3 regions of the Blastococcus sp. SYSU DS0510 genome follow, and region 2 is predicted to be linked to each of the others. Evidence: riboswitches for the same ligand, from Rfam matches in the RefSeq annotation. Region 2 holds a riboswitch; each other region holds the start of a gene.

Region 1 (4,113 bases), on a different contig from region 2:
GCACGGCCGCCTGCTGGGTGGTCTGCGTGCCGATCTGGTCGGCCGAGGCGACGGCGGTGGAGGCGAGGAAGAACAGCCCCGCCACCCGCCCGGGGAACCGGACCGCCCACTCCAGCGCCCGCATGCCGCCCATCGAGCCGCCGGCGACGGCGGCGAAGCGCCGGACGCCCAGCGCGTCGGCGAGCGCCGCCTCGGCCCGGACCTGGTCGCCGACGGTGATCTCCGGGAAGCGCGAGCCCCACGCTCGCCCGTCGGGCGCGGGTGACGACGGCCCGGTCGTCCCCTGGCAGCCGCCCAGGACGTTCGCGCAGACGACGAAGAACCGGTCGGTGTCCAGCGCGGCGCCCGGGCCCACGACGCCGCCCCACCAGCCGGGCGTCGGGTGCCCCGGCCCGCGGTCGCCGACGACGTGGCTGTCGCCGGTGAGCGCGTGCTCGACCAGCACGGCGTTGCCGCCGTCCGGGGCGAGGGTCCCCCAGGTCTCGTAGGCGATCCGCACGCCGGGCAGGCTGCCGCCGCGCTCCAGCTCGAACGGGGCGGGCAGGTCGAGGAAGCGCCGGCCGCCCGCCGGATCCCCCTCGGCCCACCCGCCCACGTCAGGCGGACTTGGCGGCGCGGAAGCCGGCCTCGAGATCGGCGAGGATGTCCTCGATGCCCTCCAGGCCCACGGCGAGGCGCACCAGGCCCGGCGTGACGCCGGTGGTCAGCTGCTCCTCGGGGGTGAGCTGGGAGTGCGTCGTCGAGGCCGGGTGGATCACCAGGCTGCGCACGTCGCCGATGTTGGCGACGTGGCTGTGCAGCTCCAGGGCCTCGACGAACCGCTTGCCGGCCTCCACGCCGCCGTGCAGCTCGAAGGTCAGGACGGCGCCGGCACCCTTCGGCGCGTACTTCTGCTGCGCGGCGTGCCACGGCGAGGACGGCAGCCCCGGGTAGTTCACCCGCTCGACGGCGTCGTGGGCCTCGAGGAACTCGGCCACCCGCTGCGCGTTCTGCACGTGCCGCTCCATGCGCAGGGAGAGCGTCTCGATGCCCTGCACCACCAGGAAGGCGTTGAAGGGGGAGACCGCGGGCCCCAGGTCGCGCAGCAGCTGCACCCGCGCCTTCAGCGCGAACGCCGGTGCACCGAGGTCGGCGTAGACGACGCCGTGGTACGTCGGGTCGGCGGTGGTGAACATCGGGTGCCGGCCGCCGGTCCAGTCGAACGACCCGCCGTCGACGATGAGCCCGGCGATGACGGTGCCGTGGCCGCCGAGGTACTTGGTGGCCGAGTGGACGACGATGTCGGCGCCGAACTCCAGCGGCCGGACCAGGTAGGGCGTCGCGATGGTGTTGTCGACGATGAGCGGGACCCCGTTGCGGTGGGCGACGCCGGCGACGGTCTCGATGTCGAGGATGTCGCCCTTCGGGTTGCCGATCGACTCGGCGAAGAACGCCCGGGTGTTCTCCTGCACGAGGGACTGCCAGTTCTCCGGGTCGTCGGGGTTCTCGACGAAGGAGACGGTGATGCCCATCTTCGGCAGCGAGTGGTGCAGCAGGTTGTAGGTGCCGCCGTACAGGGACGCCGACGCGACGAGGTGGTCGCCGGCCTCGGCGAGGTTGAGGATGGCTAGGGTCTCCGCGGCCTGGCCGGAGGCGACGGCGAGCGCGGCGACGCCGCCCTCCAGCGACGCGACGCGCTGCTCCAGCGCATCCTGCGTCGGGTTCATGATCCGCGTGTAGATGTTGCCCATCTCGGCCAGCGCGAAGAGGTCCGCCGCGTGCTGGGTGTCGCGGAACTGGTAGGCGGTGGTCGCGTAGATCGGCAGCGCGCGGGCGCCGGTCGTGGGGTCGGGGCTCGTGCCGGCGTGGATCTGCCGGGTCTCGAAGCTCCAGCTCTGCGGGTCGGTCATGCGCCGTCTCCTTCGCTCGCGGGAGATCCCGCGGCGCACGGGAGCTCCGTCCTTGCCGGGGGCGGGGCGCCGACCGGCCGGCTCTTCCCCTGGAGCACCTCAGACGGAGTTGAGGTTGCCGGGCAGCCAGCCAGGTGCTTCGCGCTGCCTCTCAGGAGCCGACGTGATCCTAGGACGCCCCGCCGGGCGACGCACACCCGCCCGGACGCGGGCAGCGATGTCCCACGTGAAACAGCGGCCCACGGTCCTAGGAACCGGGCGCGGTCTCCTCGCCCGTGCCGCCGGTCGGCGCGGGAGCGGTCGTCTCCGGCGCCGTGGTGGTCGTGCCCGGCGCGGTGGTGGTGGGCGCGGAGGGCGAGGTGGTCGGCTCGGGCTGCTGCGTCGTCGTCTCCGGCTCCTCGGTGGGCTCCGTCTGCTCGGTCTGCGCCGGCTCGGTCGTGCCCGTCGGCTGGGTCGGCTCGGTGACCGCCGTCTCCCCGGTCGCGGGCGCGCCCTGGGCCGGGGGCTTGACGTTCAGCCAGAGGGCGAAGACCGCCACGAAGAGGATGGCGAGCACGACGGTGGAGGTGCGGGCGCGGCCCAGGTGCCGGGGGATCGCCGCCCACCAGCCGTGCCGCGGCGCCGGCGACGGCGAGTCGGTGGGCGAGCCCGGCGCGGCGGCGGGGGCGGTGCTCACGGTGGGCTCCTCGGAGGCGCGGGCGGCCGGGTCGCGGCGCTCGTCGGGTGTCTTCACCGGACCCCCTCCTGGACGGCCGTCGCGCCGTCCTGCGCCAGGGGCGCCGCCGTGGGCGGCGGTACCTGCATGCCCTGGCTGCGGAACGCCTGCACGATGCGGGCGCGCAGGTCCCGGCCCACCTCGAACTGCTTGCCGGGCAGCGTGCGGGCGACCACCCGGACGTTCACCTCGTCCAACCCGAGGGTCTCCACGCCCATCACGGTGGGCGGGTCGAGCAGCAGCGGCCGCATGGCCGGGTCGCGGAACGCCTCCCGGCCCACCCCGCGCAGGACCTCGTTGGCCCGGTTCACGTCGACGGTGGTCGGCAGGGGGACGTCGACGACGGCGCGTGCCCAGTCGCGGGACAGGTTGATGACCTTGACGATCTGGCCGTTGGGGATGGTCACGACCTCGCCGTCGGGCGAGCGCATGCGGGTGACCCGCAGCGTGACGTCCTCGACCGTGCCGTTCGCGGGGTCGCCCCCGCCGACCACCTGGATCGAGACGACGTCCCCGAACCCGTACTGGCGCTCGGTGATGATGAAGAACCCGGCCAGCACGTCACCGACGATGCGCTGCGCGCCGAAGCCCAGGCCGACGCCGAGCACGGTCGCCGGCGCGACGAGGCCGGTCACCGGGATGCCGAGGCGGTCGAGGATGAAGAAGACCGAGATCGAGTAGATGAGCACGACCAGGGCCCAGGTGAGCACCTGGGTCAGCGAGTGGCGGTGCTTGGCGGCCTCCGACCGGACGAGCGCGTCGCCGCCGGTGGAGTTCCGGTCGATCCGGTCGGTGATCTTGTCGCCGACCCAGCCGACGAAGCGGGCGAGCAGCACCGACCCGAGCCCGATGAGCACGACCTCGAGACCGCGCCCGGCCAGCCAGTCCAGCACGTCTCTCAACGCGTCCACGTGGCGGCACTCCGTTCGTCGGGGGAAGCGACCCTCCCACCATGCTCACCGCCGGACGACGATGCCAGCCCGACCCGCCGGGTCGCGCGTCCGGAACGGCCGGGCAGGCCGCTGACCTGCGGCGGAGTGGCTGCGGAGAGATGACTCACGCCGGGCTCACCGCGGCTCGACGAACAGCGACTGGCTGGACCGGCCGATCGCGCCGTCGGCGTCGAACAGGACGGCGAAGCACTGCGCCGCCCCGGCGCCGCCGTGCACGGTCGTGGCGTCCATCCCCAGCCACTCACCGCGCGGCGGCCGGTGCAGGGCCACGGTGAGGTCGACGTTGGCGAACGTCGCCCGGGTCCAGTCGAGCGTCGCCGAGATGCCGCTCGCGGCGTCGGTCATCACGAGCAGGTGCTGCAGCGGCGTCATCGGCTCCCCGGCCACGAGGGCGCACTCCGGCCGGGTCCACGCCGTCGCCGGCCCCGGCCCGTTGAAGGTGCCGGCGGCGAACCGCCAGTCGAGCGCCCGGTGGTAGGCCACCTCGCTGCTGAAGAACGCCGCACGCTCGGCGCGGCTCCCCTCCGGCCCGGCCGGTGCCGGGTGCGGCTGCTCG
Region 2 (5,833 bases):
GGACTTGAAGGTGCCACGGATCTTGTTCACGACCAGGGTCGCGAGGGCCTCGCCCTCGACGTCCTCGGAGATGATGGCCAGCGGCTTGCCCGACTGCATGACCTTCTCCAGCAGCGGGAGCAGGTCCTTGACCGAGCTGATCTTCGAGTTGACGACGAGCACGTACGGGTCGTCGAGGACGGCCTCCATGCGCTCGGCGTCGGTGACGAAGTAGGGGGAGATGTAGCCCTTGTCGAAGCGCATGCCCTCGGTGAGCTCGAGCTCGAGGCCGAAGGTGTTGCTCTCCTCGACGGTGATGACACCTTCCTTGCCGACCTTGTCCATCGCCTCGGCGATGAGCTCACCGATGGCGGGGTCGGCGGCGGAGATCGACGCGGTCGCGGCGATCTGCTCCTTGGTCTCGACGTCCTTGGCGGTGGCGAGGAGGTACTCGCTGACCGAGGCGACGGCGGCCTCGATGCCCTTCTTCAGGGCCATCGGGTTGGCGCCGGCGGCGACGTTGCGCAGACCCTCGCGGACGAGCGCCTGGGCCAGCACGGTGGCGGTGGTGGTGCCGTCACCCGCGACGTCGTCGGTCTTCTTGGCGACCTCCTTGACGAGCTCGGCCCCGATCTTCTCCCAGGGGTCCTCGAGCTCGATCTCCTTGGCGATGCTCACACCATCGTTGGTGATGGTGGGCGCGCCCCACTTCTTCTCCAGGACGACGTTCCGGCCACGGGGGCCGAGCGTCACCTTGACGGCGTCGGCGAGGGTGTTCATCCCTCGCTCGAGGCCGCGGCGTGCCTCTTCGTTGAACGCGATCATCTTGGCCATGTGGTGATGTCCTCCGAGCGTGGATCGCTGCACGGCCGGTTGGTGCCCGCGACGGACGACACCAGTGGCGTGGACGCTCCTTCGGTCCACCGACCGGTGCCTCACCGTTCCGACCTGATTGGCACTCAAAGGGTACGAGTGCCAGAACCGAGTCTGGCACTCGACCCCGGCGGGTGCAAGGACGGACGGAGGCCCGGCCCCCTCGAGGGGGACCGGGCCTCCGGTGCTGTGGGTGTCTCAGGCGCTGCGGACGGCGTCGGCCTGCGGACCCTTCGAGCCCTGGACGACCTCGAACTCGACGCGCTGCCCCTCGTCGAGGCTCTTGTACCCGTCCATCTGGATGGCCGAGTAGTGGACGAAGACGTCCTGGCCGCCGTCGACGGCGATGAAGCCGAAGCCCTTCTCGGCGTTGAACCACTTCACGGTGCCCTGTGCCACGTGTGCTCCCACGTTTCGTGCGTGCGGACGGCCCCTCTGGATCGGGGGACCGGGCCTAGCTCTTCCGCCCGCATATCACGAACATGGAACTGGAACCGCGCGAGAAGGTACATCAGCACCCACCGGGTGCACGTGGTTCTCCGCCGCTGTGTTGCCGGATCGGGCGACGCGGATCAGCCGATGAGGCCGGCGGCCCGCACCGACTTCAACGACGGCTCCACCCGGTGGGTAGGGCCGACGACCGGCTCGAGCGGGTCGAGGGTCTTGAGCCCCTCGCCGGTGTTGAGGACGACGGTCTCCTTGGCCGGGTCGAGCTGCCCGCCCTCGACGAGCTTGCGCAGGACCGCGACGGTCACGCCGCCGGCGGTCTCGGCGAAGACGCCGGTGGTGCGGGCGAGGTCTCGGATGCCCTGCACGATCTCGTCGTCACCGACGCGGGCCACCGCACCCCCGGTGCGCCGGATGGCGTCCAGGGCGTAGGGGCCGTCGGCGGGGTTGCCGATGTTCAGGGATTTGGCGATCCCGGTCGGCTTCACCGGCTTGACGACGTCCCACCCGTTGTCGAACGCGGTGGCGATCGGGTCGCACCCGGCCGACTGGGCGCCGAAGATCGTCCACTCGGAGGCCTCGACGATGCCGGCCGCGGTCAGCTCGCGGAAGGCCTTGTCGACCTTGGTCAGCAGCGAGCCGGACGCCATGGGGATGACGACCTGGGCGGGGATGCGCCAGCCGAGCTGCTCGGCGATCTCGTAGCCCATCGTCTTGGAGCCCTCGGCGTAGTAGGGCCGGACGTTCTGGTTGACGAACGCGGTGTCCTCGAACTCGTCCGTCTCGCCGAGCTCGCTGGTCAGCCGGTTGACGTCGTCGTAGGAGCCGTCGACGGCGACCAGCGTCTGGCCGTAGACCGCGGACTGGACCACCTTGCCGGGCTCGAGGTCGCTCGGGATGAAGACGAACGACGGCAGGCCGACGCGGGCGGCGTGCGCGGCCACCGAGTTGGCCAGGTTGCCGGTGGAGGCGGCGGCGATCTTCGTGTAGCCCAGCCCCTTGGCGGCGGTCGCGGCCAGGCTGACCACGCGGTCCTTGAAGGAGTGGGTGGGGTTGGCGGAGTCGTCCTTCACCCAGAGGCCGCCGGTGAGCCCGAGCTCGGCGGCGAGCCGGTCGGCGCGGACCAGCGGGGTCATGCCGGGGTCGAGCGTGACCCGGTCGGCCGGGTGCTGGCCCACCGGGAGCAGGGCCACGTAGCGCCAGATGTTCTGCGGCCCGGCCTCGATCTGCTCGCGGGTGACGGCCTTCATCAGCTCGGGGTCGTAGTCGACCTCCAGCGGGCCGAAGCACTCGGCGCAGGCGTGCTGGGCGATGAGGCCGAACGTGGCGCCGCAGTTGCGGCAGACCAGCCCGCGGGCCGGACAGGGCGGCACCGGGCCGCCTGCGCTGGAGTCGGCCTGGGCGGAACCGGGAGCGGTGAGGGTCATGCGACGACTACCTCCTCATCTTCCCCGCTGCGGGCCGTCGAGCCGCGCGGGACGGAATTGGCACCTCCCGCCCGTCGCGCGGAGCGCTGCAGGCGGCGGTTGCCGGGGCTTCATCGGGCCGTGTCCCTCTGCCCCTCTGGATGAGTGAACGGCGTGGACTCTACCTCCCACCCCTGGTGCAGAACCGGAGCGGCTCCGGCGCACGGACCCCGTGGCGGACGGCGCCCGACGGCCGGACAGGATGGCCTGGTGAGCGCGCGCGTCGTCTACACCGACCTCGACGGCACGATGGTGGGGCCGCGGGGCTCCTTCTGGCACACGGAGGGGCGGGAGCTGACCGACGGGCCGGCCGGCGCGCTGCTCGAGCTGCACCGCGCCGGGGTGGCGTTGGTGCTGGTCAGCGGCCGCACCTACGAGCAGGTGGTGGAGGCCGCGCGCATCTTCGCGGCCGACGGCGCGATCGCCGAACTGGGCGCCACCATCGGCTGGGGCTCGGGCCGGAACACGCACCGGCTCCGCGGCGCGCTGCCCCCGCAGTACGGCGACCGGACGCCGATGGAGGTCATGGCCGAGCTCGGGATCGTCGAGGACCTGTTCGCCGAGCACCCCGGCCGGATCGAGTGGCACGCGCCGTGGCACGCCACCCACGCCGCGGACGCGCTCCTGCGCGGCCGGCTGGACCCGCTCGCCGTCGACGCCTGGCTGGCCGAGCGGGGGGCGGGCTGGCTGACGCTCAAGGACAACGGCGCGATCCAGCGGGCCTCCTGGATGGGGCTGGATGCCGACGCCGGGCCCCCGCGGGTCTACCACCTGATGCCGCGCGGCATCTCCAAGGGCGCGGCGATCGCCTGGGACCTGGAGCGGCGCGGCCTCTCCCCCGCCGACGCCGTGGCCATCGGGGACAGCGTCAGCGACCTGGAGATGGCGCCCGCGGTGGGCCGGTTGTGGATCACCGCGAACGGCGCCGCCGCCGACGGCATGGCAGACGCGCTGGCCGCCGTCCCGAACGCCTCGGTCACCGCAGCCGCGATGGGCGAGGGCTGGGCCCAGGCCGTGCGGCAGAGCCTGTGACGCCTCGTCGTGCCGAGTGGGCCCCGGAGGGGTCCCCGCAGGCGCGACGCAGCGGCTCCACGCCGGCCGGGACGGCACCTGGCCGCGGTGCCGCCCGGCAGGGCGACAGCTACGACGTGACGTCGCGGCGGGCGAAGTGCCGGAAGCCCAGTGCGGTGAAGACGGCGATGTAGACCAGCGACTGGATGACGCCGCGGAACAGGTCGCCGTCGTCGACCGGCGTCTGCAGCAGGTCGGTCCAGGCGAACTCCTCCGCCGTCGGGAACCAGTCGCGGATCGAGCCCAGCTGCTCCACCTGGTCGAGGATCGCGAAGACGACCATGGTGAACACCGCGCCGCCGACCGCGGCCAGCGGCGCGTCGGTGATGGTGGAGAACCAGAACGCCAGCGCGCCCACGACGAGCAGGTGGACGGCGAGGTAGCCGAGCATCCCGGCCAGCCGGAGCATGCCCTCGCCCTGGTCGATCCCCACGCCGACGGGCGTCGTGATGTCGCCGAAGCCGAAGGCGATGCCCCCGGCGACCACCGCCACCGCCGCGAGCGTGAGCAGCGCGGCGACGGACTGCACCAGCGCGGCCAGCCACTTCTGCCGGAGCAGCCGCATCCGCGGGACCGGGGTGGCCAGCGCGTACCGCAGCGACCCCCACTGCGCCTCCACGGCCACGGTGTCACCGAAGAAGAGCGCGTAGACCACGACGAGGAAGAAGCCCGTGGTCGCGAACAGCACGAACAGGGTGAAGTTCAGGCCGCTCGCCGTCGCGACGTCCACCAGGTTGATCCGGGTGTTCTCCGCCGCCTCCTCGCTGGCGCCCAGCTGCAGCGCGGCGATGAGCACCAGCGGCAGCGCGACCATCAGCGCGAAGACGCCGAGGGTGCGCCGCCGCTTGAACTGCCGGCGCAGCTCGACCGACAACCGCAGCGTGCGCTCGGGCCGGTAGCCGGCGACCGCGCCGGTCGGCTGCACGTGCTGTGTCATGGCTCGACTCCGGCCTCGATCCGCTCCTCGGTCGCTGGTGCTCCCCGCGATGCCCGCTCGACCGTCGTCCTCGCGGGTGCCCGTCGTCATGACTCCCCCACCAGCGCCAGGAAGGCGTCCTCGAGCCGGCGTCGCGGCGTGAACTGCTCGACGGCGACCCCCGCGGCCACCAGCGCCTGCAGCACGTCGGCGCGCCGAGCGCCCTCGAGCTCGGCCACGAGGCCCTCGTCCGTGCGCCCGGCGGTCACCCCGGGCAGCGACGAGAGGACGGCGACCGCCCGGTCGGTGTCGGCCTCGTCGGCCAGGCCGACCAGCACCGAGCCGCCGGTACCGACGATCTCCTCCACGGTGCCCTGCGTGATCTTCTGCCCCTTCGCCATGACGACGACGTGGCTGCAGGTCTGCTCGATCTCGCTGAGCAGGTGGCTGGAGACGATCACCGTGCGGCCGGTGGCGGCGTAGGAGCGCAGCACCTCGCGCATGGCGTGGATCTGCGGCGGGTCCAGCCCGTTGGTCGGCTCGTCGAGGACCAGCAGGTCGGGCAGCCCGAGCATCGCCTGGGCGATCGCGACCCGCTGGCGCATGCCCTGGCTGTACCGGCGCACCGGCCGGTCGATGGCGGCGCCCAGCCCCGCGATCTCGATGGCCTCCGCCATGTGCGCGTCCTCGGCCGGACGTCCGGTGGCGGCCCAGTAGAGGGTGAGGTTGTCGCGGCCGGAGAGGTGCGGCTGCAGGCCGGTGCCCTCCACGAACGAACCGAGCCGGGAGAGCACGGGGGCGCCGGGGCCGGCGGCGTGCCCGAAGATGCTGATCCGCCCCTCGGTGGGCTTGATGAGGCCCATCAGCATGCGCAACGACGTGGTCTTGCCGGCGCCGTTGGGCCCGAGCAGGCCGAGCACCTGGCCGCGCCGCACCTCGAACGAGAGGTCACGGACGGCGACGAAGCCGTCCTTGTAGGCCTTGGTCACGCCGGTGAACCGCAGCGGGACGTCCTCGCCGTCCGGCTCGACCTGGGAGATCTGCCGGCGCCGGCGGGCGCCCCACCAACGGGCGGCGAGCC
Region 3 (4,113 bases), on a different contig from region 2:
TCAGGCGGCACCGAGGCTCGAGGAGACCGCACGACGTCCGCACTCCCGTACGCCGGACCCGTCGTGAAGCCGCGCCTCTACATCGGAGGAGGGCATCTCAGCCGAGAACGGCGCCCGGCACGTTGCCGAAGGGGGTGCCGGTGCGCTTCCCGCAGCCCCGGCAGATCCTGTCGTCCGGGCTCGAGGGGCGCCCCTCGTCCGGTTGCCGCCGGACGTAGGAGTGGAACCCGAGCCGGCAGCGCAGCGGCTTCCGAGTCCTGATGCGACGCTAGGAGCCGCCCACTTCCCGGGGAAGAGGCGGACGGCCCTGCGTCCCTCAGGACGGCCGGTTCGGCGGTGCCCCGCCAGGTCGCCCGCCCGTCCCGCCGCCGGTCGGCGCGGTGGTGGTGTCGACGCCGACCGGCAGGGTCACCGTGTAGTCGCTCGCGACGTCGCCGGTGACGGTGGCCAGCTGGCTCCCGCCGCCGTCGTCACCGAAGCCCCCGTCGCCGGTGAGCGTCACCTGCGCCAAGGTGCGCACCGAGCTCTCGTAGCCGCTGGTGGCGTAGACGGCGTCGCAGAGGTCCTTGGGCAGCGCCACCTGCGAGGTGGCGATCGCGTTGGCCGCGTCGGTGACGCTGCCCTCGTCCGGGTAGACCTCGAAGTGGACGTGCGGCCACCGCCCGGGGTAGCAGGCCGGGACGATGCTGGTGAACCGCACCCGACCGTCGGCGTCGGCTACCTGCACGCCGCGCAGGTAGTTCTGGTCGGTGATCCCGTCGGAGTACATCGAGTAGCCGCCGTCGCGGTCGCAGTGCCACACGTAGACGGCGACGCCGGTGAAGGGCACGCCCCCGTTCGCCAGGTCCCGGACCACCAGCTCCAGCGTCATCGGCACCCCCTCGGCGGTGCCGCTGGACCCGCCGAGGCTGGACCGGATGTCGCTGCTCACGATGCCGCTCTGCTCGAGCACGTCCGGCCCGTTGGACCCGTCCCCGGGGTAGGGGCCCGCGGTCTCGTCGGGGATCTCCCCGGACGCCGTGGTGGCGCCCGTCGTCGACGAGGCACCGGTGGCCGCGGAGGAGCCGGCGCCGCAGGCGGCCAGGCCGGCGCCCGCCGCGCCGAGACGCAGCACGGCCAGCAGCCGCCGGCGGCTGAGCAGCGTGCCCAGGTCGAAGCCCAGCCCCTGGTCGACCACCTCCTCGTCCGGCCGGGGCAGCGGGCGCCCCTCGAAGCTGGGGGTGGAGCCGGTCGGCAACGGGGGCATGGGCTCTCCTGGGTCGGGCTCGTCGTGGTGGGGGACCACGTTCGGCCGCCGACCCGCGACCCGGCTGAACAGCGGCTGCGAGTGCGCTGTGTGAGTGACGTCGCAGGTCGCGGAGGGGAAACGCCCGGATCAGGTCCGTAGACTCGCTGCCGCAACCATCCGGAGCGGCTGAGAGACCTGGCTCGTCGACGTCGCAGCAACCCCCCGCATCGGCGGGCGCGGGTGCTACTGCCAGGACCGATGGAGGAACACCATGCGGTACGAGCTGCTCTCGTGGGCCCGCCGGCACGTCGACCTGTGCCGCACCGGCACAGCCATGTGCCGCTGAGGCCTCCCGCCTCCTAGCGACGCCCGCCCTGCTCGACGGCGGGCGTGCAGCCCCCACCGCCACGCACCGCGGGCCGCCACGCCGTCGCCGGCGTCGCCGCCCGCCCGTGCCTGCTCAATCGCCGAGGACCGCATCCCGTGATCGAACTGAAGGACGTCCGCAAGGTCTTCCCCGCCCGCGGGCGGGCGGGCGAGGTCGTCGCCGTCGACGGCGTCAGCCTGTCCGTGGCCCGGGGCGAGTTCGCCGGCGTCGTCGGCCCCAGCGGCTCGGGCAAGAGCACGCTGGTGCGCCTGGTCAACCTGCTGGAGCGGCCCACGTCGGGCTCGGTGACCGTCGACGGGCAGGTGCTCACCGAGCTGCCCGACGAGCAGGTCCGGCAGGCGCGGCGCTCCATCGGGATGGTCTTCCAGCACTTCGAGCTGCTCGACTCGCGCACCGCGGCGGGCAACGTGGAGCACCCGCTGGAGCTCTCGGGCGTGGGCCGGACGGAGCGCAGACGGCGGGCCGGCGAGCTGCTCGACCTCGTGGGGCTCGGCGACCGCGCCGACGCCCGCCCCGCCCAGCTCTCCGGCGGCCAGAAGCAGCGCGTGGCGATCGCCCGCGCGCTCGCCGTCCGCCCGAACGTGCTGCTCTGCGACGAGGCCACGTCCGCGTTGGACCAGGCCAGCACCACCGGCGTCCTGGAGCTGCTGCGCCGGGTGCGGGACGAGCTCGGACTCACGGTCCTCCTGATCACGCACGAGATGTCCGTCGTCAAGGCCGTGTGCGACAGCGCCGTGCTCCTCGACCGGGGGCGGGTGGTCGACGGCGGCCGGCTGGCCGACGTCCTCACCCGGCCGGGCTCCCCGCTGGGCGATGCCCTGCTCCCGGCACCGGTCGCGGACGCCGGTGCCGGGCACGACGGCGCCCTGCTGCGGGTGACCGTCACCGACCGGACCCCGGAGACCGTCGTCCTCCGGACGTTGATCGGGGAGCTCGACCTGGCCGTCGAGATCGCCGGCGGATCGGTGGAGACCGTCGCCGGTGGCCGCTACGGCCGGCTGCTCCTGCGGGTCAGCGGGGGGATGGCGGGCCTCGACGACGCCGTGCACCGGCTGCGGGCCGGCGGCGTCCTGGTCGAGCGCGTGGCCGCGTCCGCCGAGGTGGCCCGGTGAGCGACTGGAACCGCATCTGGCCGCAGCTGCTGGACGCGACCTGGGAGACCCTCTACATGGTCGGCGTCGCGGCGCTGGTCACCGTGCTGCTCGGGGTCCCGCTGGGCGTGCTGCTCACCGTCACCGCGCCGGGCGGGCTGGCCCCGCGGCCGCTGCTGCACCGGCTCGTCGGCCTGGTCGTGAACCTCGGCCGCGCGCTGCCGTTCATCATCCTGCTGGTCCTCGTCGCCCCGGTCACCCGCGGCATCGTCGGGACGACGATCGGCTCCACCGCGGCGATCGTGCCGCTGACCATCGGCGCCGTCCCGTTCCTCGCCCGGCTGGTGGAGACCAGCCTGCGCGAGGTCGCGGAGGGCAAGGTCGAGGCGGCGCTGTCCATGGGTGCCCGCCGGCGCGACGTCGTCCGCACCGTGCTGCTGCCGGAGGCCCGGCCGTCGCTGGTCGCCGGCGTGACGATCACCGTCGTCGCGCTGATCAGCTACTCGGCCATGGCCGGTGCGGTCGGTGGTGGCGGGCTGGGCGACTTCGCCATCCGCTTCGGCTACCAGCAGTTCCGCACCGACATCACCCTCGCGACCGTCGTCCTCCTGCTGGTCATCGTCCAGGCCCTCCAGTGGGCCGGCGACCGCTGGGCGCGCTCGCTCGCGCACGCCTGACCCGACCTCCACGGCGGCCACCCGGCCGCCGTCGCACCCCACTCCCGAGGAGAACCACCACCATGCGCACCCGCTTTCCCGCCCTGCTCGCCGCCTCGGCGATGACGGCCCTGCTCGCCGCCTGCGGCGGCGACGCCGAGCTCTCCGCGGCCGACGAGCCGCTGCGGGTCGGCGCTTCCCCGGTCCCGCACGCGGAGATCCTGCGCTACATCGACGAGAACCTCGCCGAGGACGCCGGCCTGGACCTGGAGATCGTCGAGTTCACCGACTACGTGCAGCCCAACGTCGCCCTGGACGACGGCTCCCTGGACGCCAACTACTTCCAGACCATCCCGTACCTGGAGGCGCAGGAGGCCAGCGCCGGCTACGACTTCCAGGCGCTGGAGCCGGTGCACATCGAGCCGCTCGGCATCTACTCGAGCACGCTGACCGACCTCGCCGACCTGCCCGACGGCGCCACCGTGGCGATCCCGAACGACCCGACCAACGCCGCGCGGGCGCTGCGGCTCCTCGAGGCCAACGGCCTGATCACCCTCGCCGACACCGGCGACGCCGCGCCGACCTCGCTGGACATCGAGGGCAACCCGAAGAGCCTCGAGATCTCCGAGGTCGAGGCCGCGCAGGTGCCCCGGTCGCTGGCCGACGTGGACATCGCGGTCATCAACGGCAACTACGCCATCGAGGCCGACCTGGTCCCGGCCGAGGACGCGCTGGCGCTGGAGGAGGGCG

The links. Region 2 has a riboswitch for S-adenosylmethionine ahead of thrC (threonine synthase). Riboswitches for the same ligand answer to the same signal wherever they lie in the genome.
Region 1: linked by a shared signal. The riboswitch ahead of ACI79P_RS07220 (bifunctional o-acetylhomoserine/o-acetylserine sulfhydrylase) and the one ahead of thrC (threonine synthase) in region 2 are both predicted to bind S-adenosylmethionine.
Region 3: linked by a shared signal. The riboswitch ahead of ACI79P_RS21630 (putative leader peptide) and the one ahead of thrC (threonine synthase) in region 2 are both predicted to bind S-adenosylmethionine.

The regions. Positions count from the first base shown of each region.
Region 1 is NZ_JBJHAC010000006.1:140,990-145,102, forward strand. Features, by position in the region: gene metX (homoserine O-acetyltransferase MetX) at 1-595, opposite strand, end outside; gene ACI79P_RS07220 (bifunctional o-acetylhomoserine/o-acetylserine sulfhydrylase) at 597-1,889, opposite strand; SAM riboswitch class IV at 1,933-2,048, opposite strand; gene ACI79P_RS07225 (hypothetical protein) at 2,137-2,622, opposite strand; gene ACI79P_RS07230 (mechanosensitive ion channel family protein) at 2,619-3,515, opposite strand; gene ACI79P_RS07235 (thioesterase family protein) at 3,672-4,113, opposite strand, start outside.
Region 2 is NZ_JBJHAC010000002.1:261,670-267,502, forward strand. Features, by position in the region: gene groL (chaperonin GroEL) at 1-813, opposite strand, end outside; gene ACI79P_RS02835 (cold-shock protein) at 1,051-1,251, opposite strand; gene thrC (threonine synthase) at 1,425-2,726, opposite strand; SAM riboswitch class I at 2,739-2,873, opposite strand; gene ACI79P_RS02845 (HAD family hydrolase) at 2,976-3,797, shown strand; gene ACI79P_RS02850 (ABC transporter permease) at 3,907-4,773, opposite strand; gene ACI79P_RS02855 (alpha/beta fold hydrolase) at 4,860-5,833, opposite strand, start outside.
Region 3 is NZ_JBJHAC010000051.1:151-4,263, forward strand. Features, by position in the region: gene ACI79P_RS21625 (dioxygenase family protein) at 317-1,246, opposite strand; SAM riboswitch class I at 1,399-1,493, shown strand; gene ACI79P_RS21630 (putative leader peptide) at 1,500-1,574, shown strand; gene ACI79P_RS21635 (methionine ABC transporter ATP-binding protein) at 1,712-2,728, shown strand; gene ACI79P_RS21640 (methionine ABC transporter permease) at 2,725-3,384, shown strand; gene ACI79P_RS21645 (MetQ/NlpA family ABC transporter substrate-binding protein) at 3,447-4,113, shown strand, end outside.